Regions from separate parts of the Sphingomonas sanguinis genome, predicted to be linked through region 1. Evidence: riboswitches for the same ligand, from Rfam matches in the RefSeq annotation. Region 1 holds a riboswitch; the other holds the start of a gene.
What was found. Region 1 has a riboswitch for fluoride ahead of KV697_RS13525 (voltage-gated chloride channel family protein). Riboswitches for the same ligand answer to the same signal wherever they lie in the genome.
Positions count from the first base shown of each region.

Region 1 (14,940 bases):
CCCGATGAACATCGACACGGTGTTGTGCCCGAAGATGCGCCGCGCCTCGTGCCCGAACATCACCCAGCGCGCGCCATAGAGGCCGGCGAACAGCGCGAAGAGCGCGATATTGAAGAACCACAACACCTCGCCGACAGGTTTAAGCGAAGGCCCGATGCCGGGCACCTGCGGCAGCGCGAGGGCAAGGATGCCCGTGCCCATCGTCGCGGCGAACCAGTTGGGCGTGAACTGGCGGATCATCTCGCGGGGGTGATCGAGCCGGCTGAGCGGCTTGAGGCCGCTGAGAACGGAGTGCGTGTCGGCAGTCATGCGACCTGCTCCTTGATGAGATCCGTCAGCGCGTCGGCCGCGCGGGTGCGATAGCGTTCCTTGTGGCGCAGCGCGTGAAAGGCGCGGTCGGGCAGCCCGAGCGGCAGCTCGACGAGATCGCCAGCCTTGAGCGCGCGCGCGACGACCAATCGCGACAAGACGGCAACGCCGGCACCGGCCTCAACGGCGGTGCGCACCGCCTCGTTGGACGGCAGCGTCATCGCTATCGTCAGCTGGGCCGGATCAAACCCGCGCGTTCGCAGCACGTCCTCGAAAGTCGAGCGCGTACCCGATCCCTGCTCACGGACGATCCAGCGTGTAGTGCGCAGCCAGGCCTCGTCGATGCGTTCGGCTTCCTCGCGGCCGACCAGCACCATTGGGTCATGCCCGACATTCCAGTGGGCAAGCGCCGGTTCGTCCACCTCGCCCTCGACAAAGCCGAGTTCCGCCGCGCCGCTCAACACCTGCGCTGCCGCGCCTTCGGTGTTGTCGATCGCCAGCTCGACCGCGATCTGTGGGTGGCGTTCGTGGAAGGCGGCGAGCTTTGCCGGCAACCAATAGCTCGCGATCGTCTGGCTGGCGACGATCCGCAACGAACCACGCGCGAGCCCGGCATAGTCCGCGAGCATCGTCTCGGCATGCGCTGCCCGCCCCAGCACCGCGCGCGCTTCCTCCAGAAAGCCGCGGCCTGCCTCGGTAAGCTGGATGCCACGCCCGACGCGGTGGAACAGCGGAACGCCGTAGCGCGCTTCGAGGGCCGCAACCGCCCCGGAGGCAGCAGACTGCGTGACGTTCAGCGCCTCCGCTGCCTTGGTGACGTGTTCGCGCTCCGCGACACCGACGAATATTCTGAGCTGCTCCAAAGTCATGCAGCATATATCGCGTACTTAGATCGATACGACCAACCGTTTGATATGGTCATTCCAATCTGGATATCGGAATGGTCGGCAGCCTTTCGTCTGCGATGGTCTCGAAGACTTGAAGCGTTACGCGTGCCCGCGACGTTTGATCGTCCATGACCGATATGATCGAGCGCAGTTCTGATCCCTACAATGCCGAGCCGACGCCCGGTGCGTTGATCGAGCGGTTCCTGACGCCGCAGGCGCTGTTCTACGTGCGCAGCCACGGGCCAGTGCCGGATCTGCCCGCCAATCATCGGATCGAGGTGAGCGGGAGGGGCATGGCGAGCCGCTTCTTCTCGGTGCAGGAACTGAAGAGCACGTTTGCCACGCGCACGGTAACGGCGGTTCTCCAGTGCGCCGGCAACCGGCGTACCGATCTCCAGCAGGTCGCCAACACCTCCGGCGATCCGTGGGACGTAGGCGCGATCGGCAATGCGGAGTGGACCGGCGTACGCTTGGCCGATGTGCTCGATGCGGTCGGCGCGCCGGATGCGTCCGAGCTGTTCGTGGCGTTCACCGGCGCGGACGAGGTGGACGTGGAGGGTGAAGAAGCCTTGTTCGGGGTATCGATCGCCATGAGCAAGGCGCGGGAGCCCGACGTACTCCTCGCCTGGGCGATGAATGGCGAGCCGCTGACGCCCGAACATGGCGCCCCGCTCCGCATGGTGGTGCCTGGCTATGCCGGGGTCCGCAGCGCCAAATGGCTGACACGGATCGAGGTGCGTGAAACGCCCTCCGAGGCACCGATCCAGGCGCACGACTACAAGCTCTTCCCCGCCGCTGTGACGAGCGACACCGTCGACTGGAGCCAGGGTCTGACGATCAATGCCATGCCGCTCAACGCCGCGATCTGCTCGCCCGGTGCGGGCGAGAGTTTGGCCGCCGGAGAGGTGCGGATTGAGGGATATGCCATTGCCTATGACCGCCGTATTTCTCGGATCGAAGTGTCGGTGAACGGCGGTCGCGACTGGCAACAGGCGACCTTCGCCGATGATCCGGAGACGCGCTGGGGCTGGCGGCGCTGGATCCTTGACGCCACACTTGCCAAGGGACGCCAGCACCTTGTCGCCCGTGCCTTCGACGAGACCGGGCAGGGACAGCCCGAGCGGCCGGATACGATGTGGAACTTCGCCGGCTATCTGTGCACCGCCTGGCATCACGTTCACGTGCTGGTCGAATGATCGAAGCATCAGCGGCACCGGACGTCGCTTTCTGGATCGATGCGATTGGCCGGCTGGTGGTGGCGACCGCGGCCGGGATGGTGCTCGGCTGGGAACGCTCGCGTGAGAACCGGCAGATCATGGGCCTGCGGACGCTGGGTCTGGTCGGTCTGGCGAGTTGCATCGCCGTTCAGGCGATCGTGCATAGTGGCTTGCCGAACGTGAACGCCGATGCCGCAGGACGGGCGATGCAGGGCATTCTGTCCGGCGTCGGCTTCATCGGTGCCGCTGCGGTGCTGCGGGTCGGCCAGGGTCAGGAAGTGCATGGATTGGCGACCGCCGCGTGCATCTGGGTGACAGCCACGATCGGCGCGGCAGCAGGGTTGGCGGTGTGGCCGCTCATCATCGGCGGGGTGAGCCTTGCAATGCTCGTCCTGTTCGTCGGCGCGCCGCTGGAACGCCGCATCCGCGAGCGAGCCCGTCTGACGCCGGCCGAGACCGACAGGAAGGATGTCGAGCGCAAGCCGTGATCGCGCTGGACCGCCCGGTGCCCGTCGGCGCCGGGAGGCGGCAAGGCGCTATCAGGACACAAGCGCGGCATCTGCCTGACGCCGGACTTCATCGGCGATCGGATGCAGTTCGGCCGCGGGTCGCTCGCCCACCACACTATAGCCGATCCCGTCGACCGCCCATGTGACCCGGCCCATGGTCCCGCTGGACGTGCTGGTCATGCTCGCGGTCTTGTCGATCTGCATGGGCCTCGTCAGCACCGCAAGTTTCGACGCTTGCGGTCCGTCGTAGAGGAGCAGTGCCGCAGGGCCGTGGGGCGTCGCGACCAGTCGCCCCCCGCCATAGCGATAGCCGGCCGTGCTGAGGTCCGGGATCGTGACGCGCTCACCCAATCGAGCGGAGGTCCATCGGATCAGCATGGCGCGCTGGTCGGGGCCGATCTCCGCCGGTCGTATCCGGTCGGCGGCATAGACACGGAAATTATCACTCGCCTCGTTGGCCAGCGCCGCGATGCCCGCGCGGGGTTCGCCGCTCCACCGCGCGCTCGACCAGCCACCGCCAAACCCCAACGCCAGCAGAAGTGACGCGGCGATGGCGAGCTGCCAACGCGGTTGCCGTTGCCGTCCCCTGATCGCTGCCACGCGCATCGTCGCCGGGATCGGTTCATCCGCGACGGGGGCGAACAGGGATGCAAGGGCTCGCGCCTGCTCCGCCTGCTCTCGCACACGGGCATGCACGTCCGGCTGGCCTTCAAGATAGGCGTCGACCAGGCGCTGCCGCTCGGGCGACAGCCTGCCATCGATCCATGCGGCCAGATCGTCCTCGCCGATCGGGCTGGTCATTGCACGCTCCTCAATCGCGGCCGTTCACCCTCCCGGAGGAGGGTCGCCAGACGGTCGCGCCCCCGCGATATGCGCGACATTACCGTGCCCAGCGGCACGCCGACTACGGCAGCGACCTCCGCATAGGGCAGGCCCTCGACCGAGACCAGGAGCAGCACCGTTCGCTGTTCTTCAGGCAACGCATCAAGCGCGCGCAGCAGGTCGCGGTGGTGCAGGCCTGTGTCCTGATCGGCCGGGCGGCCGAGCGCGGCGTCGTCCACGAGGTGGAGCGGAACCGCCGTACCTCGCCGGCTATGCTGCCGCTGATGATCGACCAACAAATTGTGCAGGATCGCATAGACCCACGGGCGGACCTCCGCACCCCGTCGCTGTCGCCAGCGCCCGACCGCGCGCTCCAGGCAATCCTGCACCACGTCATCCGCCATCACCCGGTCGCGCAACCACGACCGGGCATAGCGGCGCAGCCCGGGGATCAGCGGTTCGATCGCGGCGGCAAGCGGGTCCATCTCAGTCGCGCTGCACCTGCACGATGCGCCCCGGCGCGCCGTTCACCACCTCCGCAACCGCCAGAAAGCGCCGGGGTGTCGCGGTGCTGCCCTGAACGATCTGGCGGATCGGACCCGATGCGTTGACGATCGCCGCACCTGCCGGGTTGCTCATGAAGTTCGCAAGCGGCTCTACAGCGCCGCTGCCGTCCGCATTGGCGGTCAGTACGAGCATGTAAGGCTTCTTGGGCTGCAAACCGGTAACGGCACTCTGCACGACCTGAATGATGCCCTGGTCGAAGAGGGTGATGCTGCTTGCCGTACCTTTGCCGCCAATCGGCCCCATGGTCAGATGCAGCGCCTTGCCCGCTGTGCCGAGCGGCTGGAGATTGTCGGTGCCGGGGCCTGTCGGAACTGCGTTCGACACATAGGCGATCGCCTGCGGTGCCTGTCCGACCGGCACGGTAGCGACGACCGTGTTGCCGGCAGTGTCGATCGCGGCCAGCTCATCGGAATTCTCTAGCCCGACATAAACGCGCCGGCCGTCGCCCGATGGCCAAACACCGTGCGGCATCTTGCCGACCGGAATTGTTGCCACCGGCGTGAAGTCGGACGTGCGGAACACCTTGACCACATTCTCTCCGCCGACCGTCACATACGCGAACTGCCCCTTGGCCGTGCGGGCGAAATTGACATGGTTCGTGATAGGCCCGGTATCCAGCACCTTCAGGATCGCGAAGGGTGGCCGAGCATCGAATGCGACCGTCTTGCCGATGTCCTTCAGCGTAAACCACACTTGCTTGCCGTCCGGCGTCGCGGCGATGTTGGGGCAGAAGGGGCTTGGCTGCGCCACCTGTCCGACCTGCGCGTGGGTCGCGACATCGAACACAGCCAATACCGGATTGAACGAAGAGCAGACATAGCCGTACCGGCCATCGGGAGAGAAGATCGTCATGCCCGGACCACCGGGCGTCTTGATGCGCCCCGTCTCCTTGTACGTCGTGGGGTCGAGCACGGCGATATAATCCTCGCCGCGGACCGTGACCCACACCTCCTTGCCGTCCGGCGTGAAGAACGCCTCGTGCGGACTGCGCCCGACATAGGTCGTGTGCTTGACGGTGTTGGTGGCGGTGTCGATCCACGACACGGCGTTCGATCCGATCGACACGACCGCCAAGGTCTTCCCGTCCGGCGAGAAGCCCAGGCCGTGAACCAGCACCTGTCCCTTGTAGAGCGGGGAGAAGTTCATCGGCTGGGGATCGCCGAGTTTGATGACGCCGAGCAGCCGGTTGTCGGCCGGGTCGGTCACCGACACCGTGTTGGAGAATTGTTCAGACGCATAGACGCGGTCGCGGTGGCTGACGGGCATGTCCTTAGCGTTCCACGGCGCCTGCTGGGCCATGGCGAGGCCCGGTGCGGCGCTCATCAGCAAGGCGGCCGAGCGCAGGATGGTCCGGATCATGTCAGTGCTCCATAGGGCTATGGTGGTCGCCGCCCTGCGTCGGGGCTGGCGTCGAAGGCGGTAGCGGCTGGCCGATCGCCAGCTTCATGGCGGCGATCTCCTGCTGCTGATCGATGATGATTTCCTGCGCGATGCGCTTGAGCTGCTCGTTATGGCCGTAGCGCAGCTCCGCCACCGCCATATCGATGGCACCCTGATGATGCGGAAGCATCATCGCCACGAAGTCGCGGTCGACGTCACCGGACGGCTTGACCATCATGCCCGCCATCATCCGGTCCATCGCGACAGACATCATGGTAGCGTAGCCATCGGCGGGGGCGGCCGCGACTGCGCCGGTAAGTAGGGCCGAAGCCGTCAGACCCAGCATCCAATCTCGTCTACGCATAAGCCTCCAGCGCATCGGTCTCGAAAGCGTAGACGATGCTCGTCGGGGTTTATTCCGTGGCCAAAGCCATTTTATCGGTCCTCACCAAAACGATAGTCTCATGCTTCTGCGGTTGGTTGACCGGGTCGCGGTCGGACAGCATATGCGCAGGCACGGCGATGGATTTCCGCCGGGCCATTCGGTCGAACCGCCCTCGCAAGGGCCGATGATTCCTACCAGGCGCCGCAAGGCAGCAAGGAGGAATCGTGCGCGCGACATTTCGCAATCTCTATGACCAGTTCAACATGGCAGCGTTCATTCGCGATCGCCGCACCCATGCCACGTCGGTACTGCGGTGGGCTTTGATCCTGGTCCCGATGGCCGCAGCGGTGGGAACGCTCTGCGCGGCCTTCCTGCGGAGCCTCGACGCCGTAACCCGGCTTCGCTTCGCCTTTCCCTGGCTGCTCTACCTGCTGCCGATCGGCGGGTTCGTGGTCGGACTGCTCTACCATCTGACAGGGCGCTCGGTCGAAGGCGGCAACAACCTCATCGTCGAGCAAATCCACGAACCGGGGGGCGGCGTGCCGCTGCGCATGGCTCCGCTCATCTTCTTCGGCACGGTCGTGACACATCTGTTCGGGGGATCGGCGGGACGTGAAGGCACCGCCGTGCAGTTGGGCGGCAGTCTTGCCAGCGGGTTTGGACGCGCGCTCAGATTGGATGCGGAAGCGACACGCACCCTCCTTATGACCGGGATCGCGGCTGGGTTCGGCGCGGTCTTCGGGACGCCGATTGCGGGCGCGGTCTTTGCACTGGAGGTGCTGGCGATCGGTCGGGTCGAGTATCGCGCGCTGGTGCCATGCCTGGTCGCGGCGCTGGTCGGTGACTGGACCTGTCTTGCCTGGGGCATTCATCACGGCGTCTACCATGTCGATGCGCTGGTGCCGGTCGACGCGCTGCTCGTCGCCAAGGCCGGTGTCGCCGGCATTGCCTTCGGTCTGACCGGGCTGACCTTTGCCGAGGCCAATCACGCGCTGGGCGGATGGTTGAAGCGCGTGATCCCCTATGGCCCACTACGACCCGTTATCGGCGGGCTGGCCGTGATTGCGCTGGTCTGGCTGCTCGGAACCCGCGACTATCTTGGCCTGGGTACGCTCGCCGCGACACCGGACAGCCTGACCATCGCCAGCTTCTTTGGTCCCGATACGCACTCGTGGAGCTGGGCGCTGAAGCTGCTCTTTACCGTCGTGACCCTGAGCGCGGGCTTCAAGGGGGGCGAGGTCACGCCGCTGTTCTTTATCGGCGCGGCGCTCGGCAATGCGCTCGCGCCGATGTTCGGAGTACCGTCGGGGCTATTCGCAGCGATCGGCTTCGTCGCGCTGTTCGCGGGCGCGGCCAACACACCGCTGGCTTGCACGTTCATGGGGATCGAGTTGTTCGGCGCGGCCTATGCGGTGCCGATCGCAGTCGCGTGCTTCGTCGCCTACCTCTGCTCAGGCCACAACGGCATCTACCTGTCGCAGCGCGTCGCTGTGCCAAAGGTACCTGCCGCACACCTCACACCCGACGCGACCCTGCGCGATGCCCGCACGCACCGCGCTTCTCGCCGGCGCACGCGCGCCTGATCCTGTTTCCTGTCGAAAGCCCGTCATGCCCAATCGTTTCACCGTCCATCACCGCGAAGTCGGGATGCTGCGCATCTATCTGAAACCGTCCGACAAGATCGGCCCGCGTCGCTTCTGGGGGGCAAAGCCGCTCTATCGCGAGCTGATTCGCACCGCGAAGGCGGACGGCATCATCAACGCCGTCGCGCAAAATACCCATTACGGCTTCAGCAATCACGAACCGATCCGGGAGAACGGCTCGGAAATTGCCGATCCGCATCTGACGATCTGTGTCGAACTGGTCGGCGATCGCGATCAGCTCGACCTCTTCTGTCGCCGGCATGGAGATCTGATCGGCGACAAGGTGATCGTCTACAAACGACTGGAGCATTGGACTATCACGCGCAAAACTGAGCTAACCAGAGCCTGATCGGCGTTCCCGTAAAGGAAGGATGGTCGGGACGGCTGACGTCCGCAAGGCCCGCTGGACGGCATGGAAGCAGTCGTTTCCCAAAATATGTTCCCGATTGCTCATTCTCAAAATGGCCGGTTGGAGACGGAGAAATGGGACGATCCGGCCGGTGAGATGAATCCGCCTTTGGCATCCGCCCGGAGCGGATGATGTGGGCAGCCATCTCCGATTGCGAGCAGCGCCGGATGATGGCGAGCACGCTGGCAGCTAATTCGAGCACGATGCCGCCCGCCAGTGGCAGAGAGCGTGAGCACAAAATCGCTCCGATGGCGAGCAGACGCCGCCGTGTTTGCGAGCCGCTACACCTAGGAGTACGCGCGACGGACCGCCGGCTCCAGGACGTCGTCATCGATGGAAACCGATACGAACATGGCGACGATGTCGCGGACCAAGGCGTCCGCGCGGGCCGTGTTGGCGGTCCGGCCTCGGCTCCCGACGGTGGATGTCGCCCCTTGATCCAGCAGCGTGCGCACGATCGAGCCGTTGTGGTTCTCCACCTCCCGGGAAAGCAGGTAGACCGCCTCGCCAATGGCGGGCAGGACGCGAGACGAAGCATCGGCGGCGGCGGGGCGAGGGCTGAGTCGGAGACCACCGAGTCGGTCGCCGATCTCGCTGAGCAGATCAGTTTCCAGACGACGCACGTGGCGCTTCGCCAGCTGGAACCTTGGTCTGCGTTCGGCTGGGACGTAGGCGCCTACGAAGGACGACCGGGAGGACAGTTCGGACGGCACGACCCAGCGCACCGTCTCGACCGCATCTGCGACTGGCATCTGCATGGTGGCAAAGTCCGGGAACCTCCGCCGGACGTCTCCGAGCAGTCCCGACAGCTCCCCTGCATGCGGCTTTAGGTACGCGTGGGCACCGCAGATCAGTCGGGTGCCCACGTCGATCATGAACATGACGCGGACCTGGCCTGGCTCCGATCCCGTTGAGCTTCCACCCTGGACCCAGAGATCCACCCATCCGGCGTCGACCAGAAGGCTCCGACCCAATCGTGGACCGCTCTCGGCCACGGCGAAGCCGAGCTTTCTGAGATGCTCGATGCGCCTGCGCAGCGCCGATGCGCTGGGCAGATCCACGGATTCGGCGGCGACGCGGCACCGCTCCCTCAGACGAGCCTCCAGATCGCTTGCCGAAATCGCGGGATGGGCGGCGAGTTCGGCCTGAAGCCATTCCTCGACAGGTTCGGGGAAGCCGTCCCGGATGACGGATCTCGGCACCTGAACCCGTTTCTGCGTGACGAGACCCGTAACGGGCCCGACCTCATCCATCCGCTTCATCAGGCGGACGACATTCGGCCTGCTCATCTCGAGTTCGGTCGCGACGCGCGCAGCATCGCCCCGACGTCCCTCCCGACGCAGCCGGGACAGGACCCTCAGCCGTTCCTCCAGCCGAGCGCGCGACGCCTCGTCCAAGGAAAGCCAAGCATCGACCTCTCGCTCGGGATCGATCCCAGGCCGCTGCGGCTCCAATCCGTCAGACCCTCCGGGGAAGGTGAGCCATCTCTCCACCTCGGCCCTGATCCTTTCGGCACCGATCGCCAGTCCGTCCGCCGTCATGAACTCCCGCTCCTGCATCGACCTGCCGCTACCCCCCGGCAGGTCGCATGACAATACGGTCATTCGAGTTTTCGCAGCGCATGAATGAACATTCATTGACACCATGCGTATAGTCGTTTAGTCAGTCCAGAATAGAAGTCGAAAGTATGACGATGATGATCGGCCGGAGCGGGCGCATGGACATGAAAGGCGACGGCTCAAGCGCCGACGGACACCCGGACACGAGCTGACCGGAAACGGCATCTGACATCAGGGCCGTGTCCGAGAGGGCCCGCCAGTCGAACGAACCTGCAGAAGAAGAAATGCACGAGGATCGCATCGCGATCGGCGAAGCGCCGACGCGCGCGCCGCGGAAGGAAGCCCTCCATGAACGTTCCGAACAACACTTGCATGCTGCTGACCGACAGCGGCGTCATGTACACGCTCCGCCAGTACGGCAGACTGCCGCTGCTCCTCGATGGTTCGGGACGCGTGCTCACGGCCATCGCCCCGGACGGCAGCCTCCGCCTTCCGGATACGGCCACGATCGACCGTCTGGTGGAGAAGGGGCGCCTCCAAGTGGTCATGGCCGGAGGGCCGGATTTCTGCCCTCGCGGGAACGGCGGCATGACGGTGATCCATCGGCTCCTCGGTCGTGACGAGGCCATCGACGAGCGCCAGCCGCCTGTGCGGGTGGAGCTCTGCCGTTCCGTGGCGAAGGTGAAGACGGACGCCGAACGGCTCGAAATGTCCGACGCTGCGATGAACGCCGCCGCCGTGACCGTCCTCACCCACCCCGGGCGATCGATGGCTTCGGCGCACCGCATGTACGTCGACGAGGTCAGCCAGCTCTCTCATGCCGGTGACGGTGACGCCATGGGGCCGACCGACCTCCCGACCTTCCGCCACCGGGTGAAGGTCGTGGGAGAGGTGCTCGGACAGATCGCTCCGCATCGGCTCCTGGCTCGCGACGAGAGCTTGCCGACGATCCACTGATCGCCACTACCGAGCGGACAGATGCCGGCCCCGCCGTTCGAGGGCTTCAGCCGCCTTCCCGGAAGGTCCTTCCCCCGGCCGGGGCATGACCGCTCCTTCCTCGACCTCACCGCAGAAGGTGCCGCCATGCTGCACGCCGATCAACGATCCGCTTCGAGCGGTGCCGACGACATCGGCGTCCATGACGACGGTGTAAGGACCGATCCCTTCATCCCCGCCGTCCGGTGCGGCCGTTCGGCTGCATGGGGTGCGTCCGGATCCGGTGCCGTGGCGACCGCTTCCTGCGGGGAGTCCGATCGCGTCACGGCGCGGGTCACGTACGAAACGGTCGAAATGGACGGCTACGTCTGGTTGTCGAGGAACCGCGGAGGCGGCTGGCGCACCATGATCGACGCGCAGACCGGCTTCGCCACCGAAGAAACCTGCTTCATCGAGGACGCGGCCTTCAGTCGCATGCTGCTATCGGGACGCGCCTCCGCGATGCCGATCGACGTCGAAGTGATCGCAGCCTCCCACCGCTGGTTCACGCAGGCGACGCCCGTCGAGACGGGTGCGACGAAGCGCGAAGCATGGCGGGCGTCGACCGCTGGGATCCGGGCATGAGCATGGGATCGGTCCAGGCTCCGACTGACGTGGTTCCGAATCCGGGGGAGGCGGTCAGGGCCGCGCGCGAGCTTGCCATCAGAAAGCCCTCCTTCACGGGCCTGCAGACCCGGATCCGACGCGAACGGCTGATGCCGGTCCAGCCGCTCGTCGAACAGATCCTGGCCATCGAGGACTGGCCGAACACGTTCCTCGACGAGACCCAGGAGCCGGATCCCGGCCGCCTGCGCGTCCGACGACTGGTCGAGGAGAACGAACCCGATGACGATCTCGTCTCGTTGGGTTCGATCAGGATCTCGCATGACGGCCGGTCGCTCAGGACCTTCACGGGCAAGAAGGCGAGCGAGGTGGCGATCATGAACTGCCCCAAGTCGCACCGCATGCTGCACGTGGAGGGCGCTACCGCCGAGAACTACGTGATCAGCCAGCAGGTGGCCCATGCCACGACCGCCATCGTGACCGAGGGGATGAGCGTGCGCTGGGCGGGCGGGCGCCATGACCCGGACGTCGTCCTCTACCGCGAGGGGGGCGGGATCGCCGTCCGCGAGATCAAGCGGGACGAGAACGATCTGCGCGACGCACGACTGCGCCGCAACATCGCCGTCGCCTCCGAGATACTGAGGCGGGCGGGAATCGGTTACTCCGTCGTCTTCCGCCGCGAGATCTTCCAGAGCATCCGCCACCGCAGGAACGCGCACATCTTCGCGTCGAGGGGGTTCGCGCACGTGTCGCGCCGCCAGCTCGACGCCTTCGACGATCGCATCGCGGGTCACGGCCCGATGGCGACGTGGGGCGAGCTCGTCTCGCTGCTCGATCGACGCGATCGCATCGGCGCCGTCGCTTCCGCTCAGGCCCTCGTGATCCGCCGGCGTGTCGAGATCGACCTCGCGCAGCGGGTCCGCGACGACCTGCCGATCACCCTCCATCCCGCCACCGCCATCCACTGAGGAGAACGACATGCTCGATCAGGTCCCCCAATCCATCACCGACGACGCCGGCACGTCCTCCCCCGGAACGGCCGCCGCACGCGAGGGCGCGAGCGGGAGGCCCCGCCTGAGCTTCGTCATGGACCCTTGGTCGCGCACCATCGTCGAATGGCACGTCGTCATCGACGACGCCGCTACCGCGGCGGCCTGACGCCGGGCCGAGGGATCGGTTCACCACATCCGGCGCCGTCGTGGCGCCAGACCGGATCCGGCGCCGCGGTCGGATCGAACGGAGACGCGCGCGCAGCGGTCGGCCGATGGCCGGCGCACGTCCGAAGCACAGGAAAGGCAGCATCATGCGGACGAAGCCCAGCACCGACGACGTTCCGGCCTCCGGCGCCGGAGACCAGACCTACCGCCACCAACCCGGCGCCGACCCCGCGACCATCCCGGATGGCTCAGGCAAGACCCACGCGTCCGGTGAGGACGGCGGGCCCTTGCCGCCCGCCGGTGAAATGCCCGATCACCTCCGGCGCGCCGGCAAGGAGTTCGTCAGGTCGACCGGTCGCGCCTCGAGACCACACGCGAGCGGCAATCCTCCCAAGCAGGCAGCGGCTGGATCGCCGGCCTCCGCCGGATCGCACGGATCGTCCGGCGCCGCCGATCGCATGGATGCGCGACGCTCGGCCGACGAGGCCCTGACGCTCGCAGCGTTCGTGCACCTCGGCGACCCGGATCTCGACGCGCTGGACGGGTACGACGTCTACCTCCGGGCACTGATCCCGATCCGGCACCGCTACGGCGGGGTCAACCTGGGGATGGCGACCCCCACCGCCTTCCGCAGGCGTGTCGACGACGTCCGCGCCGCCCTCTCGTCGGCCGCGGAACAGGATCGGACCGCAACGCCCACGATCCACTAGGCGGCCGGGCCGAGGGGGCGGTCCAGGCCGCTCCCTCGGCCGAGGCTTGCCGATCAGCCGCACGCGGCCCGCCGCCAGCCGTGCGCGGCGTCCATCCGCCCTGTTCCAGTCGGCGCGGGCGATCGGAAGGAGAGCAAGACGACATGGAACCGTACTACCGAAACGACCGCAGCATCATCGTGCGCATCAGGGGCGTCGACCACCACTTCCACGGATACCTCAGCGGCCGTCACGATCTGCGCAACGCCGTGACCGGGATGCCATTCGTGACGAAGGGGCCGGACGGGGTGACCGGTCTGCTGACCGACGCCGGCTTCGACGACCTGCTCGAGAGAGGGGAGCTGACGGTCGTCTCCGCCCGCTCGCCGGATCGGGTCCGCATCCTCAACGATGCTGCCGAGCTGACCATGGCGGAGGCGCGGGAGATCGATCCCGAGGTCGACAAGATGCTCGCTCAGATCGAACTGCTCGACGCCGCCGGAGTGAAGAACGGATCCAAGGCCATCGAGACCTTCCTCGATCGGGACGGCGGCTGGACCGATCGGCACAGGGCGGCGTGGGGAGATCACGATCTGCCCGGCACGATCAAGAGCTGGCGGTCGAAACGGGGCGTACCGGGATGTCGACACCCTCGCCAGATGATCCGGCTCAATGGGAAGCTGGCGAGATCGCGGTGGACCGACGTCGAAGAGGAGATCCTCTGGAAGCATGCGCTCACCCACAAGACGGTGAATGGCGGCACTTCCACCGCCTGGTCGCTGTACTGCGACGAGATCGGACTCGTGAATGCGGGTCGCCATCCCGTGCATCCCGCTCCGGCCAAGCCGTACAAGGCCGTGTCCGAGCGCACCTTCTACAGGCGTGTGCGCCAACTGCTCGATGCCGACACCGAGCAGACGAAGAAGGGCAAGGCCGCCCTGGAGCAGGACTGGCGTGGCGCGGGGCGACCGCTCACTGCGGATCATGTCATGCAGCGCGTCATCGTCGATCACACCGAGATGGACGTGTTCGTCGTGGACGACACGCGGGAGATGGTTCTGGGGCGTCCATGGCTCACCCTCGCCATAGACGTCCGCACCCGTGCCATCGTGGCTCACGTCATCACCTTCGTGCCACCCTCGATCTGGACCGTGGGAGAGATCCTGCGGCGGATGGCGATGCCGAAGCGCCCACCTGCGGAGCTGCTGAAGCGCCATCCGATCCTCAGGCGGCTGCGCGGAAGGCCCGACCAGATCATCGTGGACAACGCGACCGAGTTCCGGTCCCTCTTCTTCGAAGCCGCCGCCCGAGGGCTCGGCTTCTCCATCAGGTACTGTCCGGTGAAGAAGCCGCGCTATCGCGCCATCTGCGAGCGCGCCATCGGCACGGCCAACGCCGCGATCTGCCAGGAGATGAGCGGTCGCGTGCTTCCGATCGCCGAAGCGCGCCATCTCGACTACGACGGCGAGGGACAGGCCGTCGTGATCATGGACGAGCTCGAGGCGGTCGCGAACTGGTGGGTCGCGGAGTACAACACGGAGCCGCATTCGGGCATCCGGGACGAGGCTCCGGCCGACGTGTTCCAGCGCGAGGCCGCCCGACACGGCATCATGAACTTCCGGGATCTGGACCGCTTCCGGCTCGAGACCATGGACATCGTGCCCGAGGCGGAGGTCGATGCGGGCGGCATCACCCGCTGGGGGCTGCGCTGGCAGCACGCCGCGCGCGTTCCCGAACTGCTGAACGACCTCGTCAAGGCCGAGCCGGGCAGGCGGCGGCGGCAGGACGCCGCCGCCAAGGTCATGTTCCGGTTCGATCCGATGGACCTCTCCAGGATCTGGGTCTGGAACCGCATCGGTCAGGAGTAC
Region 1 is NZ_CP079203.1:2,874,184-2,889,123, forward strand. Features, by position in the region: gene KV697_RS13485 (TDT family transporter) at 1-309, opposite strand, end outside; gene KV697_RS13490 (LysR family transcriptional regulator) at 306-1,178, opposite strand; gene KV697_RS13495 (molybdopterin-dependent oxidoreductase) at 1,325-2,392, shown strand; gene KV697_RS13500 (MgtC/SapB family protein) at 2,389-2,901, shown strand; gene KV697_RS13505 (anti-sigma factor family protein) at 2,953-3,723, opposite strand; gene KV697_RS13510 (RNA polymerase sigma factor) at 3,720-4,229, opposite strand; gene KV697_RS13515 (YncE family protein) at 4,231-5,670, opposite strand; gene KV697_RS13520 (DUF305 domain-containing protein) at 5,672-6,037, opposite strand; fluoride riboswitch at 6,201-6,277, shown strand; gene KV697_RS13525 (voltage-gated chloride channel family protein) at 6,301-7,659, shown strand; gene KV697_RS13530 (DUF190 domain-containing protein) at 7,616-8,068, shown strand; gene KV697_RS13535 (hypothetical protein) at 8,416-9,669, opposite strand; gene KV697_RS13540 (hypothetical protein) at 10,060-10,644, shown strand; gene KV697_RS13545 (hypothetical protein) at 10,666-11,247, shown strand; gene KV697_RS13550 (hypothetical protein) at 11,214-12,194, shown strand; gene KV697_RS13555 (hypothetical protein) at 12,205-12,384, shown strand; gene KV697_RS13560 (hypothetical protein) at 12,530-13,093, shown strand; gene KV697_RS13565 (Mu transposase C-terminal domain-containing protein) at 13,237-14,940, shown strand, end outside.

Region 2 (14,940 bases), on a different replicon from region 1:
TTCTCCGGAATCGTCGATGGTGCTCGTAAGGCGGAGGCCCGCTGCGGATGCCGCACGAGCCACGCCGTCGCGTGACAGCAGCACGAAGTGACGCGGCGCGTCGAGTTGAACCCAGTCGGTGCCGTACCGGTCCCACGCTTCGCAGGATACAGTCGGGATGCGCACGATCACCCGTCCGCCCGGCCGCAGCACACGCCGTGCCTCGGTCAGCGAGGCGATAGGATCGTCAACATGCTCCAGCGAATGATTGAACATGACGACGTCGTAAGTGTCGGTCACCTCGTGAATGAACTTCTTGCTGACCGGCACGCCCGTTGCCGTACGAAGATCCGCGGCAATGAACGGATCGACACCCGCGAGGCGGGTGTAACCGGCATTGGCCATCCGATCGAGCAACTCTCCCGACCCACATCCCACGTCGAGAACATGGCTGGACTTATCGCGGATAAGGTCGCCGATCAGTTCCGTTGTCGGATCGGGCTTGAGCATGCTAACGACGAAGCCGGCGACGCCTCTACGGGCGCGCAGATTATGCTGGTCGCGACTGTCGATCAGCCACTTTTTAAGCGGTGTACGCTCGACGGTGCTGAAAGAATAATAACCTTCGCCATAGTAGCGCGCAATATCGGCGGGGAGTTCGGCAATCTGCAACGTGCCGCAATCGCCACAGAGGAAGTACGGGAAAACGTCCCGCGTCCCGAACATCATTTCGCGGGCCGCATACTCCGTATGATCAACGTCGTGGCCGCAAACCCTGCATGAATGGATGGTCATCGAAATCCCCGAAATCTGCGTCGCCACCGTCAAACCTTAAATATGATATGATACGAGCGGCATTATGTGGCCCGGTTATACCGCACCACTCCATGCCGTCCATCCAGATCGGGGGCGACGCATAAGCTCTTTACGAGCGTACACTAACATTTCGAGCACTAACGCCCGCCTGCCAATGCCGCAAGCAGAACGAGTATGGCGATTGCGATTGAGCAACCCCAAATTTCTAGACGCCTTCCGCTTTCAAATCTGCTGCCGTTCGAACTCGACGGGCGGCGGCATTGTCTTGGCAGTTGCCGCTGACGCGGTCCGTGGAATGTGACCACGCTGAGGTAGAATCCGCCTCGAGCTGACCTGCTGCCCGTTTCTAAGACCGTTTTAAGCGGTCGAGCTACCACTATCGTGCGTGCCGTGCGGATCAGGCCGACCTGAAGAAGCGGATGAAGAAGATCGCCGAGACGCGGGTGCGGTATGAACCGCGCCGGGTTTGTCGGAGGCTCCAACTCCTGAGAGGAAGGGGCTATGACGAGCAAGACCACGAACAAGTTTTCGCCTGAGGTGCGCGCGCGCGCCGTGCGGATGGTGCTGGATCACGAGAAGGATCACCCGTCGCGCTGGGCAACGGTGGTGTCGATTGCAGCGAAGATTGGCTGTGCCGGCCAAACTCTGCACGAGTGGGTGAAGAAGGCCGAGGTCGATAGCGGCACGCGTGTCGGCGTGCCGAGCGATGTTGCCGACCGGATGAAGGCGTTGGAACGCGAGAACCGGGAGCTGCGCCAGGCCAACGAGATACTCAGGAAAGCGTCGGCGTATTTTGCGATGGCGGAGCTCGACCGCCGAGCGAGGTGATGGTGTCGTTCATCGACGCGCATCGTGAGGTGTACGGGGTCGAGCCGATCTGCCGGGTTCTGCCGATCGCCCCATCCACCTACCATGCGCATGCAGCCAGAAGGATTGAGCCGACCAGGAGGTCGGCTCGGGCTCGGCGTGATGATGCGCTCGGGCTGGAGGTGCGCCGCGTGTTCGAGGAGAACTTCCGCGTCTACGGCGTGCGCAAGGTCTGGCGCCAGCTGCGGCGGGAGGGGTTCGACATCGCCCGCTGCACCGTTGCCCGCCTGATGCGGACGATGGGCTTGGCCGGCGTGATCCGCGGCAAGCCGGTGCGCACCACTGTCAGCGACAGGACGGCGTCATGCCCGCTCGACCGGGTAAACCGGCAATTCCGTGCGCCGGCGCCGAACATGCTCTGGGTGTCGGACTTCACCTACGTCGCGACCTGGGCAGGCTTTGTCTACGTCGCCTTCGTCATTGACACCTATGCCCGCCGGATCGTCGGCTGGCGCGCCAGCCAGAGCGCGCATGCCGGCTTCGTCCTTGATGCGCTTGAGCAGGCACTGCACGACCGTCGGCCACTTCGGGGTGGCGGCCTCGTCCACCACTCCGACCGCGGCAGCCAGTATGTGTCCATCAAGTACACCGAGCGCCTCACCGAAGCGGGCATCGAGCCGTCGGTCGGAAGCGTCGGAGACAGCTACGACAACGCTTTGGCCGAGACCATCAACGGCCTCTACAAGGCCGAGGTGATCCACAAGCGCGGACCCTGGCGCAGCTTCGAGGCCGTCGAATACGCCACGCTGGAATGGGTCGACTGGTTCAACCATCGCCGGCTGCTAGAACCCATCGGCAACATCCCGCCTGCCGAAGCCGAAGAGCAATTCTATGCTGCCGCCAACATCATCGATATGGCAGCGTGACTCACATCCAATGGCCTCCGGCAAACCCGGCGCGGTTCAGTATGGCTATTGCCGCATTCATGTACTGCTCCGGCGCGAGGGCTGGGACTGAAACGCAAAGCGTGTCTATCGGCTTTACAAGGAGATGGGGTTGCAGCTGCGGCAAACCCCCGAAGCGTCGGGTGAGGGCGAAGCTGAGAGAAGGACGCTGCGCGGCGTCTTATTCGAAAGACGTGTGAGCTATGGACTTCGCCCAAGACCAATTCGCGACGGGGCCAAAGCTGCGTATCCTGACGGTGGTCGATACCTTCAGCCGGTTCTCGCCGGCGGTGGTGCCGCGGTTCAGCTTCCGGGCGCCGGACGTCATGGAGGTGCTTGAACGGGTTTGCGGCGAGATGGGTTATCCGGCGTCGATCCGCATTGACCAAGGCAGCGAGTTCATCTCGCGTGACTTGGATCTGTGGGCATATACCCGAGGTGTCACGCTGGACTTTAGCCGACCGGGCAAGTCGACGGACAATGCGTTCATCGAATCCTTCAACGGCAAGTTCCGAGCGGAGTGCCTGAACCAGCACTGTTTCATGAGCCTCGACGACGCGGCCCGAAAATGCAAGGAGTGGCGCAGAGACTACAGCGAGGTGCGACCGCATAGCGCCATCGGCAACAAGACGCCGATATCGTTGGTGAACCGGTCAGCGGCACATGGACCGCCGCTGCCGGCAGATGCTGAATGACGGCCAGCAGAGAGGTCCAAGAACGGGTAGCAGCTCAACCTTGAGCTTCTTCATGACCGCAGGTCTGCCACTACACCGGCGCGACCGCGCTGCTCGATGATCGCGGCTACGACGCCGACTGGTTCCGCGACGCTCTTCAGGCCAGGGGCATCGAGCCCTGCATACTGGATCGAAAATCCCGTTACGAGCCGGTTAGATACGATAAGCGCTGCCACCTCGCCCAACCGTTATCTCCTGGCTGTGATGAACGAGTCCCGACTATAGAGGCTGTTATGGACTTGAGAGGTTTGCCGATTCACCCGAGGTGGGATGAGCATTCGCCGCAAGCCGTATCCATCTGACGTCAGCGACGAGGAATGGTTGCTGGCCGCGCCGTACCTACTGCTGCAACGCGCGGATGCCGGGCAGCGGGAGCATGACCTGCGGGAGGTGTTCAACGGCCTTCGCTACATTGTGAAGACGGGCGCGCCATGGCTGTGGATGCCGAACGATCTGCCGCCCCGGGCAGCAGTGTACCAGCAGACGCAGCACTGGCTGCTTCGAGGCGCTGGTGGACGACTCGCGCACAGTGCTGCGGCTGTCCGCGGGGCACAAGGCCGAGCCGCCCGCTGCGATCATCGACAGCCGGACGCTTCGATCGACCCCTCAGAGCGGCGAGCGTGCCGGCTATGACGGGGCCAAGCGCAAGAAGGGCTTGAAGATTCACATGGCCGTCGACACGCTGGGCCATCTGCTGGCCCTCCATGTCACGCCAGCCAGCGCCGAGGATCGCGGCGAGGTGGAGTGGCTCGTCCGCACCGCACAGGCGGTCAACGGCGCCACGGTCGAGATTGCCCGGGTGGACCAGGGCTATACCGGTGGGCGGGCCGTCTATGCCGCAGACAAGCATGGCATCGCGCTCGAAGTCGTCAAACTGCCACAGGCCAAGCGCGGCTTCGTCCTCCTGCCGCGCCGCTGGGACGTCTAGCAGTCATTCGCTTGGGCAACCCACTTCCGCCATCTCGTCAAAGATTTTGAACGCACGCTCAAACACTCGCTGGACTTCATGTCGTCGTCTTCGCCTGCATCATGATGAAGCAGGCTACCGCGATCGCCAAGGTTCATAACGGCCTCTAGCAAAAAAGCTGTCATTTGTATCTGTCACCTCTCTTTATTGTTCCTGCCGTTTAGAAAAGACATAATCTTCGCCAAATAGAAATGACCCCATCTGGCAGCAGCGGGGGCAGCGTGGGAGCCATCCAAGCAGCGCAGCGCTGCCCCCGCTGATGCGATCACCTCGCGGCTCCTGAACCCGAACCCGCTGCGACAGCAGCGGGCTCGGTCACGCCGATTTTCAGGCGCCCGACCTTTCCCGAAACTCCATGTCCGATGCCGCATTTCGGGAAAAAGCAATCGGGAACATATTTCGGGAAAACGCGCGACCTGAGCGGCCCACAGCGCACTCGTCGGCGTGCCAGCGTACCGGCCGACCTTCCTTTACGGGAACGCCGATCAGGCTCTGGTTAGCTCAGTTTTGCGCGTGATAGTCCAATGCTCCAGTCGTTTGTAGACGATCACCTTGTCGCCGATCAGATCTCCATGCCGGCGACAGAAGAGGTCGAGCTGATCGCGATCGCCGACCAGTTCGACACAGATCGTCAGATGCGGATCGGCAATTTCCGAGCCGTTCTCCCGGATCGGTTCGTGATTGCTGAAGCCGTAATGGGTATTTTGCGCGACGGCGTTGATGATGCCGTCCGCCTTCGCGGTGCGAATCAGCTCGCGATAGAGCGGCTTTGCCCCCCAGAAGCGACGCGGGCCGATCTTGTCGGACGGTTTCAGATAGATGCGCAGCATCCCGACTTCGCGGTGATGGACGGTGAAACGATTGGGCATGACGGGCTTTCGACAGGAAACAGGATCAGGCGCGCGTGCGCCGGCGAGAAGCGCGGTGCGTGCGGGCATCGCGCAGGGTCGCGTCGGGTGTGAGGTGTGCGGCAGGTACCTTTGGCACAGCGACGCGCTGCGACAGGTAGATGCCGTTGTGGCCTGAGCAGAGGTAGGCGACGAAGCACGCGACTGCGATCGGCACCGCATAGGCCGCGCCGAACAACTCGATCCCCATGAACGTGCAAGCCAGCGGTGTGTTGGCCGCGCCCGCGAACAGCGCGACGAAGCCGATCGCTGCGAATAGCCCCGACGGTACTCCGAACATCGGCGCGAGCGCATTGCCGAGCGCCGCGCCGATAAAGAACAGCGGCGTGACCTCGCCCCCCTTGAAGCCCGCGCTCAGGGTCACGACGGTAAAGAGCAGCTTCAGCGCCCAGCTCCACGAGTGCGTATCGGGACCAAAGAAGCTGGCGATGGTCAGGCTGTCCGGTGTCGCGGCGAGCGTACCCAGGCCAAGATAGTCGCGGGTTCCGAGCAGCCAGACCAGCGCAATCACGGCCAGCCCGCCGATAACGGGTCGTAGTGGGCCATAGGGGATCACGCGCTTCAACCATCCGCCCAGCGCGTGATTGGCCTCGGCAAAGGTCAGCCCGGTCAGACCGAAGGCAATGCCGGCGACACCGGCCTTGGCGACGAGCAGCGCGTCGACCGGCACCAGCGCATCGACATGGTAGACGCCGTGATGAATGCCCCAGGCAAGACAGGTCCAGTCACCGACCAGCGCCGCGACCAGGCATGGCACCAGCGCGCGATACTCGACCCGACCGATCGCCAGCACCTCCAGTGCAAAGACCGCGCCCGCAATCGGCGTCCCGAAGACCGCGCCGAACCCAGCCGCGATCCCGGTCATAAGGAGGGTGCGTGTCGCTTCCGCATCCAATCTGAGCGCGCGTCCAAACCCGCTGGCAAGACTGCCGCCCAACTGCACGGCGGTGCCTTCACGTCCCGCCGATCCCCCGAACAGATGTGTCACGACCGTGCCGAAGAAGATGAGCGGAGCCATGCGCAGCGGCACGCCGCCCCCCGGTTCGTGGATTTGCTCGACGATGAGGTTGTTGCCGCCTTCGACCGAGCGCCCTGTCAGATGGTAGAGCAGTCCGACCACGAACCCGCCGATCGGCAGCAGGTAGAGCAGCCAGGGAAAGGCGAAGCGAAGCCGGGTTACGGCGTCGAGGCTCCGCAGGAAGGCCGCGCAGAGCGTTCCCACCGCTGCGGCCATCGGGACCAGGATCAAAGCCCACCGCAGTACCGACGTGGCATGGGTGCGGCGATCGCGAATGAACGCTGCCATGTTGAACTGGTCATAGAGATTGCGAAATGTCGCGCGCACGATTCCTCCTTGCTGCCTTGCGGCGCCTGGTAGGAATCATCGGCCCTTGCGAGGGCGGTTCGACCGAATGGCCCGGCGGAAATCCATCGCCGTGCCTGCGCATATGCTGTCCGACCGCGACCCGGTCAACCAACCGCAGAAGCATGAGACTATCGTTTTGGTGAGGACCGATAAAATGGCTTTGGCCACGGAATAAACCCCGACGAGCATCGTCTACGCTTTCGAGACCGATGCGCTGGAGGCTTATGCGTAGACGAGATTGGATGCTGGGTCTGACGGCTTCGGCCCTAATTACCGGCGCAGTCGCGGCCGCCCCCGCCGATGGCTACGCTACCATGATGTCTGTCGCGATGGACCGGATGATGGCGGGCATGATGGTCAAGCCGTCCGGTGACGTCGACCGCGACTTCGTGGCGATGATGCTTCCGCATCATCAGGGTGCCATCGATATGGCGGTGGCGGAGCTGCGCTACGGCCATAACGAGCAGCTCAAGCGCATCGCGCAGGAAATCATCATCGATCAGCAGCAGGAGATCGCCGCCATGAAGCTGGCGATCGGTCAGCCGCTACCCCCTTCGACGCCAGCCCCGACGCAGGGCGGCGACCACCACAGCCATATGGAGCACTGACATGATCCGGACCATCCTTCGATCGGCCGCCTTGCTGATGAGCGCCGCACCGGGCCTCGCCATGGCCCAGCAGGCGCCGTGGAACGCTAAGGACATGCCCGTCAGCCACCGCGACCGCGTCTATGCGTCTGAACAATTCTCCAACACGGTGTCGGTGACCGACCCGGCCGACAACCGGCTGCTCGGCGTCATCAAACTCGGCGATCCCCAGCCGATGAACTTCTCCCCGCTCTACAAGGGACAGGTGCTGGTTCACGGCCTCGGCTTCTCGCCGGACGGGAAGACCTTGGCGGTCGTGTCGATCGGATCGAACGCCGTGTCGTGGATCGACACCGCCACCAACACCGTCAAGCACACGACCTATGTCGGGCGCAGTCCGCACGAGGCGTTCTTCACGCCGGACGGCAAGGAGGTGTGGGTCACGGTCCGCGGCGAGGATTATATCGCCGTGCTCGACCCCACGACGTACAAGGAGACGGGGCGCATCAAGACGCCCGGTGGTCCGGGCATGACGATCTTCTCTCCCGATGGCCGGTACGGCTATGTCTGCTCTTCGTTCAATCCGGTATTGGCTGTGTTCGATGTCGCGACCCACGCGCAGGTCGGACAGGTGGCGCAGCCAAGCCCCTTCTGCCCCAACATCGCCGCGACGCCGGACGGCAAGCAAGTGTGGTTTACGCTGAAGGACATCGGCAAGACGGTCGCATTCGATGCTCGGCCACCCTTCGCGATCCTGAAGGTGCTGGATACCGGGCCTATCACGAACCATGTCAATTTCGCCCGCACGGCCAAGGGGCAGTTCGCGTATGTGACGGTCGGCGGAGAGAATGTGGTCAAGGTGTTCCGCACGTCCGACTTCACGCCGGTGGCAACAATTCCGGTCGGCAAGATGCCGCACGGTGTTTGGCCATCGGGCGACGGCCGGCGCGTTTATGTCGGGCTAGAGAATTCCGATGAGCTGGCCGCGATCGACACTGCCGGCAACACGGTCGTCGCTACCGTGCCGGTCGGACAGGCACCGCAGGCGATCGCCTATGTGTCGAACGCAGTTCCGACAGGCCCCGGCACCGACAATCTCCAGCCGCTCGGCACAGCGGGCAAGGCGCTGCATCTGACCATGGGGCCGATTGGCGGCAAAGGTACGGCAAGCAGCATCACCCTCTTCGACCAGGGCATCATTCAGGTCGTGCAGAGTGCCGTTACCGGTTTGCAGCCCAAGAAGCCTTACATGCTCGTACTGACCGCCAATGCGGACGGCAGCGGCGCTGTAGAGCCGCTTGCGAACTTCATGAGCAACCCGGCAGGTGCGGCGATCGTCAACGCATCGGGTCCGATCCGCCAGATCGTTCAGGGCAGCACCGCGACACCCCGGCGCTTTCTGGCGGTTGCGGAGGTGGTGAACGGCGCGCCGGGGCGCATCGTGCAGGTGCAGCGCGACTGAGATGGACCCGCTTGCCGCCGCGATCGAACCGCTGATCCCCGGGCTGCGCCGCTATGCCCGGTCGTGGTTGCGCGACCGGGTGATGGCGGATGACGTGGTGCAGGATTGCCTGGAGCGCGCGGTCGGGCGCTGGCGACAGCGACGGGGTGCGGAGGTCCGCCCGTGGGTCTATGCGATCCTGCACAATTTGTTGGTTGATCATCAGCGGCAGCATAGCCGGCGAGGTACGGCGGTTCCGCTCCACCTCGTGGACGACGCCGCGCTCGGCCGCCCGGCCGATCAGGACACAGGCCTGCACCACCGCGACCTGCTGCGCGCGCTTGATGCGTTGCCTGAAGAACAGCGAACGGTGCTGCTCCTGGTCTCGGTCGAGGGCCTGCCCTATGCGGAGGTCGCTGCCGTAGTCGGCGTGCCGCTGGGCACGGTAATGTCGCGCATATCGCGGGGGCGCGACCGTCTGGCGACCCTCCTCCGGGAGGGTGAACGGCCGCGATTGAGGAGCGTGCAATGACCAGCCCGATCGGCGAGGACGATCTGGCCGCATGGATCGATGGCAGGCTGTCGCCCGAGCGGCAGCGCCTGGTCGACGCCTATCTTGAAGGCCAGCCGGACGTGCATGCCCGTGTGCGAGAGCAGGCGGAGCAGGCGCGAGCCCTTGCATCCCTGTTCGCCCCCGTCGCGGATGAACCGATCCCGGCGACGATGCGCGTGGCAGCGATCAGGGGACGGCAACGGCAACCGCGTTGGCAGCTCGCCATCGCCGCGTCACTTCTGCTGGCGTTGGGGTTTGGCGGTGGCTGGTCGAGCGCGCGGTGGAGCGGCGAACCCCGCGCGGGCATCGCGGCGCTGGCCAACGAGGCGAGTGATAATTTCCGTGTCTATGCCGCCGACCGGATACGACCGGCGGAGATCGGCCCCGACCAGCGCGCCATGCTGATCCGATGGACCTCCGCTCGATTGGGTGAGCGCGTCACGATCCCGGACCTCAGCACGGCCGGCTATCGCTATGGCGGGGGGCGACTGGTCGCGACGCCCCACGGCCCTGCGGCACTGCTCCTCTACGACGGACCGCAAGCGTCGAAACTTGCGGTGCTGACGAGGCCCATGCAGATCGACAAGACCGCGAGCATGACCAGTACGTCCAGCGGGACCATGGGCCGGGTCACATGGGCGGTCGACGGGATCGGCTATAGTGTGGTGGGCGAGCGACCCGCGGCCGAACTGCATCCGATCGCCGATGAAGTCCGGCGTCAGGCAGATGCCGCGCTTGTGTCCTGATAGCGCCTTGCCGCCTCCCGGCGCCGACGGGCACCGGGCGGTCCAGCGCGATCACGGCTTGCGCTCGACATCCTTCCTGTCGGTCTCGGCCGGCGTCAGACGGGCTCGCTCGCGGATGCGGCGTTCCAGCGGCGCGCCGACGAACAGGACGAGCATTGCAAGGCTCACCCCGCCGATGATGAGCGGCCACACCGCCAACCCTGCTGCCGCGCCGATCGTGGCTGTCACCCAGATGCACGCGGCGGTCGCCAATCCATGCACTTCCTGACCCTGGCCGACCCGCAGCACCGCACCGGCACCGATGAAGCCGACGCCGGACAGAATGCCCTGCATCGCCCGTCCTGCGGCATCGGCGTTCACGTTCGGCAAGCCACTATGCACGATCGCCTGAACGGCGATGCAACTCGCCAGACCGACCAGACCCAGCGTCCGCAGGCCCATGATCTGCCGGTTCTCGCGCGAGCGTTCCCAGCCGAGCACCATCCCGGCCGCGGTCGCCACCACCAGCCGCCCGATCGCATCGATCCAGAAGCCGATGTCCGATGCCGCTGACGCTTCGATCATTCGACCAGCACGTGGACGTGATGCCAGGCGGTGCACAGATATCCGGCGAAGTTCCACATCGTGTCCGGCCGTTCGGGCTGTCCCTGTCCAGCCCCGTCGAAGGCGCGCACGACAAGGTGCTGGCGACCTTTGGCAAGCGTGGCGTCGAGGGTCCAGCGCCGCCAACCCCAGTGCGTCTCCGGATCATCGGCGAACGTCGCCTGTTGCCACTCGCGACCACCGTTTACCGACACTTCGACCCGAGAGACGCGGCGATCATAGGCGATGGCATAGCCCTCGATCCGCACCTCCCCGGCCGGCAGGCTTTCGCCAGAGCCGGGCACGCAGATCGCGGCGTTGAGCGGCATGGCATTGATGGTCAGACCCCGGCTCCAGTCGACGGTGTCGCTCGTCACATCGGCGGGAAACAGCTTGTAGTCGTGCGCCTGGATCGGTGCGTCGGAAGGCATGTCTCGCACCTCGATCCGTGTCAGCCATTTGGCGCTGCGCACGCCGGCATAGCCCGGCACCACCATGCGGAGCGGTGCGCCGTGTTCGGGCGTCAGCGGCTCGCCGTTCATCGCCCAGACGAGGAGGACGTCGGGCTGCCGCGCCTTGCTCATGGCGATCGATACCCCGAACAAGGCTTCCTCGCCCTCCACGTCCACCTCGTCCGCGCCGGTGAACGCCACGAACAGGTCGGACGCATCAGGTGCGCCGACCGCATCGAGCACATCGGCCAGGCGTACGCCGGTCCACTCTGCATTGCCGATCGCGCCGACATCCCAAGGATCACCCGACGTTTTTCCGACCTGCTGGAGGTCAGTGCGCCGGTTGCCGGCGCACTGGAGAACTGCCGTCACCGTCCGCGTGGGGAACGTAGCTTTCAGTTCCTCTACCGAGAAAGAGCGGCTCGCCATGCCCGTCCCGCTCACCTCGATCCGATGATTGGCGGGCAGATCCGGCACTGGCCCGTGGCTGCGCACGTAGAACAGCGCCTGCGGCGTCAGGAACCGCTCGATCAACGCACTGGGCGTCGGCTCGGCGTTGTAGGGATCGGATTTGCGCTCGATCATATCGGTCATGGACGAACAAACGCCGCAAGCGCGCGGATCGCTTCAAGTCTTCAAGACCATCACAGACGAAAGGCTGCCGATCGTTCCGATATCCAGATTGGAATGAGCAGATCAAACGGTTGGTCGTATCGATCAGATTGCGCGATATAAGCTGCATGACCCTGGAGCAGCTCAGAATATTCGTCGGTGTCGCGGAGCGCGAACACGTCACCAAGGCAGCGGAGGTGCTGAACGTCACGCAGTCTGCTGCCTCCGGCGCGATTGCTGCCCTCGAAGCGCGCTACGGGGTTCCTCTGTTTCACCGCGTCGGGCGTGGCATCCAGCTGACCGAAGCAGGCCGCGGCTTTCTGGAGGAAGCGCGCGCGGTGCTGGGGCGGGCAGCGCATGCCGAGACGATGCTGGCGGACTATGCCGGGCTCGCGCGTGGTTCGTTGCGGATCGTCGCCAGCCAGACGATCGCGAGCTACTGGTTGCCGGCAAAGCTCGCCGCCTTCCACGAACGCCACCCGCAGATCGCGGTTGAGCTCGCGATCGACAACACCGAAGGTGCGGCAGCGCAGGTCCTGAGCGGCGCGGCGGAACTCGGCTTTGTCGAGGGCGAGGTGGACGAACCGGCACTCGCCCACTGGACTGTCGGGCGTGATCCGATGGTGCTGGTCGGCCGCGAGGACGCCGAACGTGTCGACGAGGCCTGGCTGCGCACTGAACGCTGGATCGTCCGTGAGCTGGGATCCGGTACGCGCTCGACCTTCGAGGACGTGCTGCGAACGCGCGGGTTTGATCCGGCCCAGCTGACGATAGCGATGACGCTGCCGTCCAACGAGGCGGTGCGTACCGCGGTCGAGGCCGGTGCCGGCGTTGCCGTCTTGTCGCGATTGGTCGTCGCGCGCGCGCTCAAGGCTGGCGATCTCGTCGAGCTGCCGCTCGGGCTGCCCGACCGCGCCTTTCACGCGCTGCGCCACAAGGAACGCTATCGCACCCGCGCGGCCGACGCGCTGACGGATCTCATCAAGGAGCAGGTCGCATGACTGCCGACACGCACTCCGTTCTGAGCGGCCTCAAGCCGCTCAGCCGGCTCGATCACCCCCGCGAGATGATCCGCCAGTTCACGCCCAACTGGTTCGCCGCGACGATGGGCACGGGCATCCTCGCGCTCGCACTGCCGCAGGTACCCGGCATTGGACCCTCGCTGAAGCCATTCGGCGAGGTGTTGTGGTTCTTCAACATCGCACTCTTCGCGCTGTTCGCCGGCCTCTATGGCGCGCGCTGGGTGATGTTCGGGCATGAGGCGCGGCGCATCTTCGGGCACAACACCGTGTCAATGTTCATCGGGACCATCCCGATGGGGCTGGCGACAATCATCAACGGCTGCCTCGCCTTCGGCATCGCGCGGTTCGGGAATGGCATCGTACCGGTCGCGCAGGTCTTGTGGTGGATCGACGTCGCCATGTCGCTCGCCTGCGGCGTGCTGATCCCGTACCTGATGTTCACCCGCCACGAGCATAGCCTGGACGGCATGACCGCGGTATGGCTGCTGCCGGTCGTCGCTGCCGAAGTGGCGGGCGCCAGCGGCGGGCTGCTCGCGCCGCATCTGGCCGATCCCCACGCGCAGCTAGTCACGCTTGCGACCTCCTATGTGCTGTGGGCCTATTCGGTGCCGGTCGCGTTTGGCATCCTCGCCATCCTCATCCTGCGCATGGCACTCCATAAGTTGCCGCATGAAAGCATGGCGGCATCCTCCTGGCTGGCGCTGGGGCCGATCGGCACGGGTGCTCTGGGCATGCTGGTGCTCGGGGCAGATGCGCCGGCGATCCTCGCGGCGCACGGGTTGGCCGATGTCGGTAGCGTCGCTCAAGGGATCGGCGTTGTCGCCGGACTCTGCCTGTGGGGTTTCGGCCTGTGGTGGCTGGCGCTCGCGACGCTTATCACCATCCGCTACTGGCGCGCGGGCGTGCCGTTCAACCTCGGCTGGTGGGGCTACACCTTCCCGCTCGGCGTCTACACCGTCGCCACCTTCCGCCTCGGCACGACGCTGAACCTTATGTTTTTCGGTATCGTCGGCACGGTGCTGACGGTTGCGCTCGCGGCGATGTGGCTGCTGGTCGGTGCCAAGACGCTAGCCGGTGCATGGCGGGGCAACCTGTTCGTCTCGCCCTGCATCGCCACCCCGAACTGATCCGCCATGATGATCGGATCAGTCGGTCCGATCACTTGCAGAATGCCCCTTCGATCCGCCAGCGTGACTGGCCACAGGAGAGCCTTGTCATGGACAATTTCGACGCCGGGCTGGCGAGTGAGACCAGCCGTCGCCGCTTCCTCAGCCATGCCGCGCTCGGCACCGCCGGCCTTGCCGCCGCGCCGGCACTGGCGCAGCAGCTCGTCGACCTGAAGCTGCCCGGCGGCAATGCCGAGCGGCCGATGACCAGCGCCTTTCCCGGCAAGGGCAGCATGATCCTCCAGCGCGTCCATCCACCCTTGCTGGAGACGCCGATGGAGGTCTTCGACAAGTCGGTGTTCACGCCCAACGACCAGTTCTTCGTCCGCTGGCACTGGGCCGACATACCGACCTCGATCGACGTCGAAAGTTTCCGCCTCAACGTCTTCGGCCACGTCAATCGGCCGCTGTCGATCAGCCTCGCTCAGCTGCTGCGCCTTCCACGGGTCGAGATGGCGGCGGTGAACCAGTGCTCGGGCAACAGCCGCGGGCTGTTCCAGCCGCGCGTCGCCGGCGCGCAATGGGGCAATGGCGCGATGGGCAACGCCAAGTGGCTCGGCGTTCGCCTGCGCGACGTGCTCGACCTCGCCGGGGTCAAGGCAGGCGCGGTGCAGGTGCGCTTCGGCGCTCTCGATCAGCCGGTCGTGGCGGGCGCTCCTGACTTCGAGAAGGCACTCGACATCGACCATGCCCGCGACGGCGAGGTCATGATCGCCTTCGGCATGAACGGCGAGCAACTGCCGCTCCTCAACGGCTTTCCCTGCCGGCTGATCGTGCCGGGCTGGTACTCGACCTATTGGGTCAAGATGCTGAACGCGATCGAGGTACTGCCCGGCCCTGACGACCAGTATTGGATGGCCAAGGCCTACAAGATCCCCGCGACACCCGGCGCGAATGTCGCGCCCGGTGCCAAGGACTTCCCGACCGTACCGATCAATCGCATGATCCCGCGTAGCTGGATGACCAGCCTGCCCGATGGTCAGGCGATCGCCTATGAAGCGTCGATCCCGGTCGGCGGCATCGCAATGGGCGGCGATTGCGGCGTCGCCAAGGTCGATGTGTCGTCGGACGGTGGCCGCACCTGGTACAGGACGACGCTCGGAGCGGACGAGGGCAGGTACAGCTTCCGGCGCTGGGACGGGCGGGTGCCGCTGAGACGCGGGCCTAACCCCATCATGGTGCGCTGCTGGAACACCAACGGTGTCGCTCAGCCGATGAAGCCGATCTGGAATCCCGGCGGGTTCATGCGCGGCAACAT
Region 2 is NZ_CP079204.1:24,091-39,030, reverse strand. Features, by position in the region: gene KV697_RS19760 (class I SAM-dependent methyltransferase) at 1-801, opposite strand, end outside; one part of gene KV697_RS19755 (IS3 family transposase) at 1,297-1,588, shown strand; AL1L pseudoknot at 1,581-1,697, shown strand; one part of gene KV697_RS19755 (IS3 family transposase) at 1,588-2,528, shown strand; partial or broken gene KV697_RS19750 (IS3 family transposase) at 2,563-3,241, shown strand; partial or broken gene KV697_RS19745 (IS5 family transposase) at 3,301-3,450, shown strand; partial or broken gene KV697_RS19740 (IS5 family transposase) at 3,551-4,357, shown strand; gene KV697_RS19735 (DUF190 domain-containing protein) at 4,733-5,116, opposite strand; gene KV697_RS19730 (voltage-gated chloride channel family protein) at 5,142-6,500, opposite strand; fluoride riboswitch at 6,524-6,600, opposite strand; gene KV697_RS19725 (DUF305 domain-containing protein) at 6,731-7,129, shown strand; gene KV697_RS19720 (YncE family protein) at 7,131-8,570, shown strand; gene KV697_RS19715 (RNA polymerase sigma factor) at 8,572-9,081, shown strand; gene KV697_RS19710 (anti-sigma factor family protein) at 9,078-9,848, shown strand; gene KV697_RS19705 (MgtC/SapB family protein) at 9,900-10,412, opposite strand; gene KV697_RS19700 (molybdopterin-dependent oxidoreductase) at 10,409-11,476, opposite strand; gene KV697_RS19695 (LysR family transcriptional regulator) at 11,623-12,495, shown strand; gene KV697_RS19690 (TDT family transporter) at 12,492-13,643, shown strand; gene KV697_RS19685 (molybdopterin-dependent oxidoreductase) at 13,733-14,940, shown strand, end outside.
Region 2: linked by a shared signal. The riboswitch ahead of KV697_RS19730 (voltage-gated chloride channel family protein) and the one ahead of KV697_RS13525 (voltage-gated chloride channel family protein) in region 1 are both predicted to bind fluoride.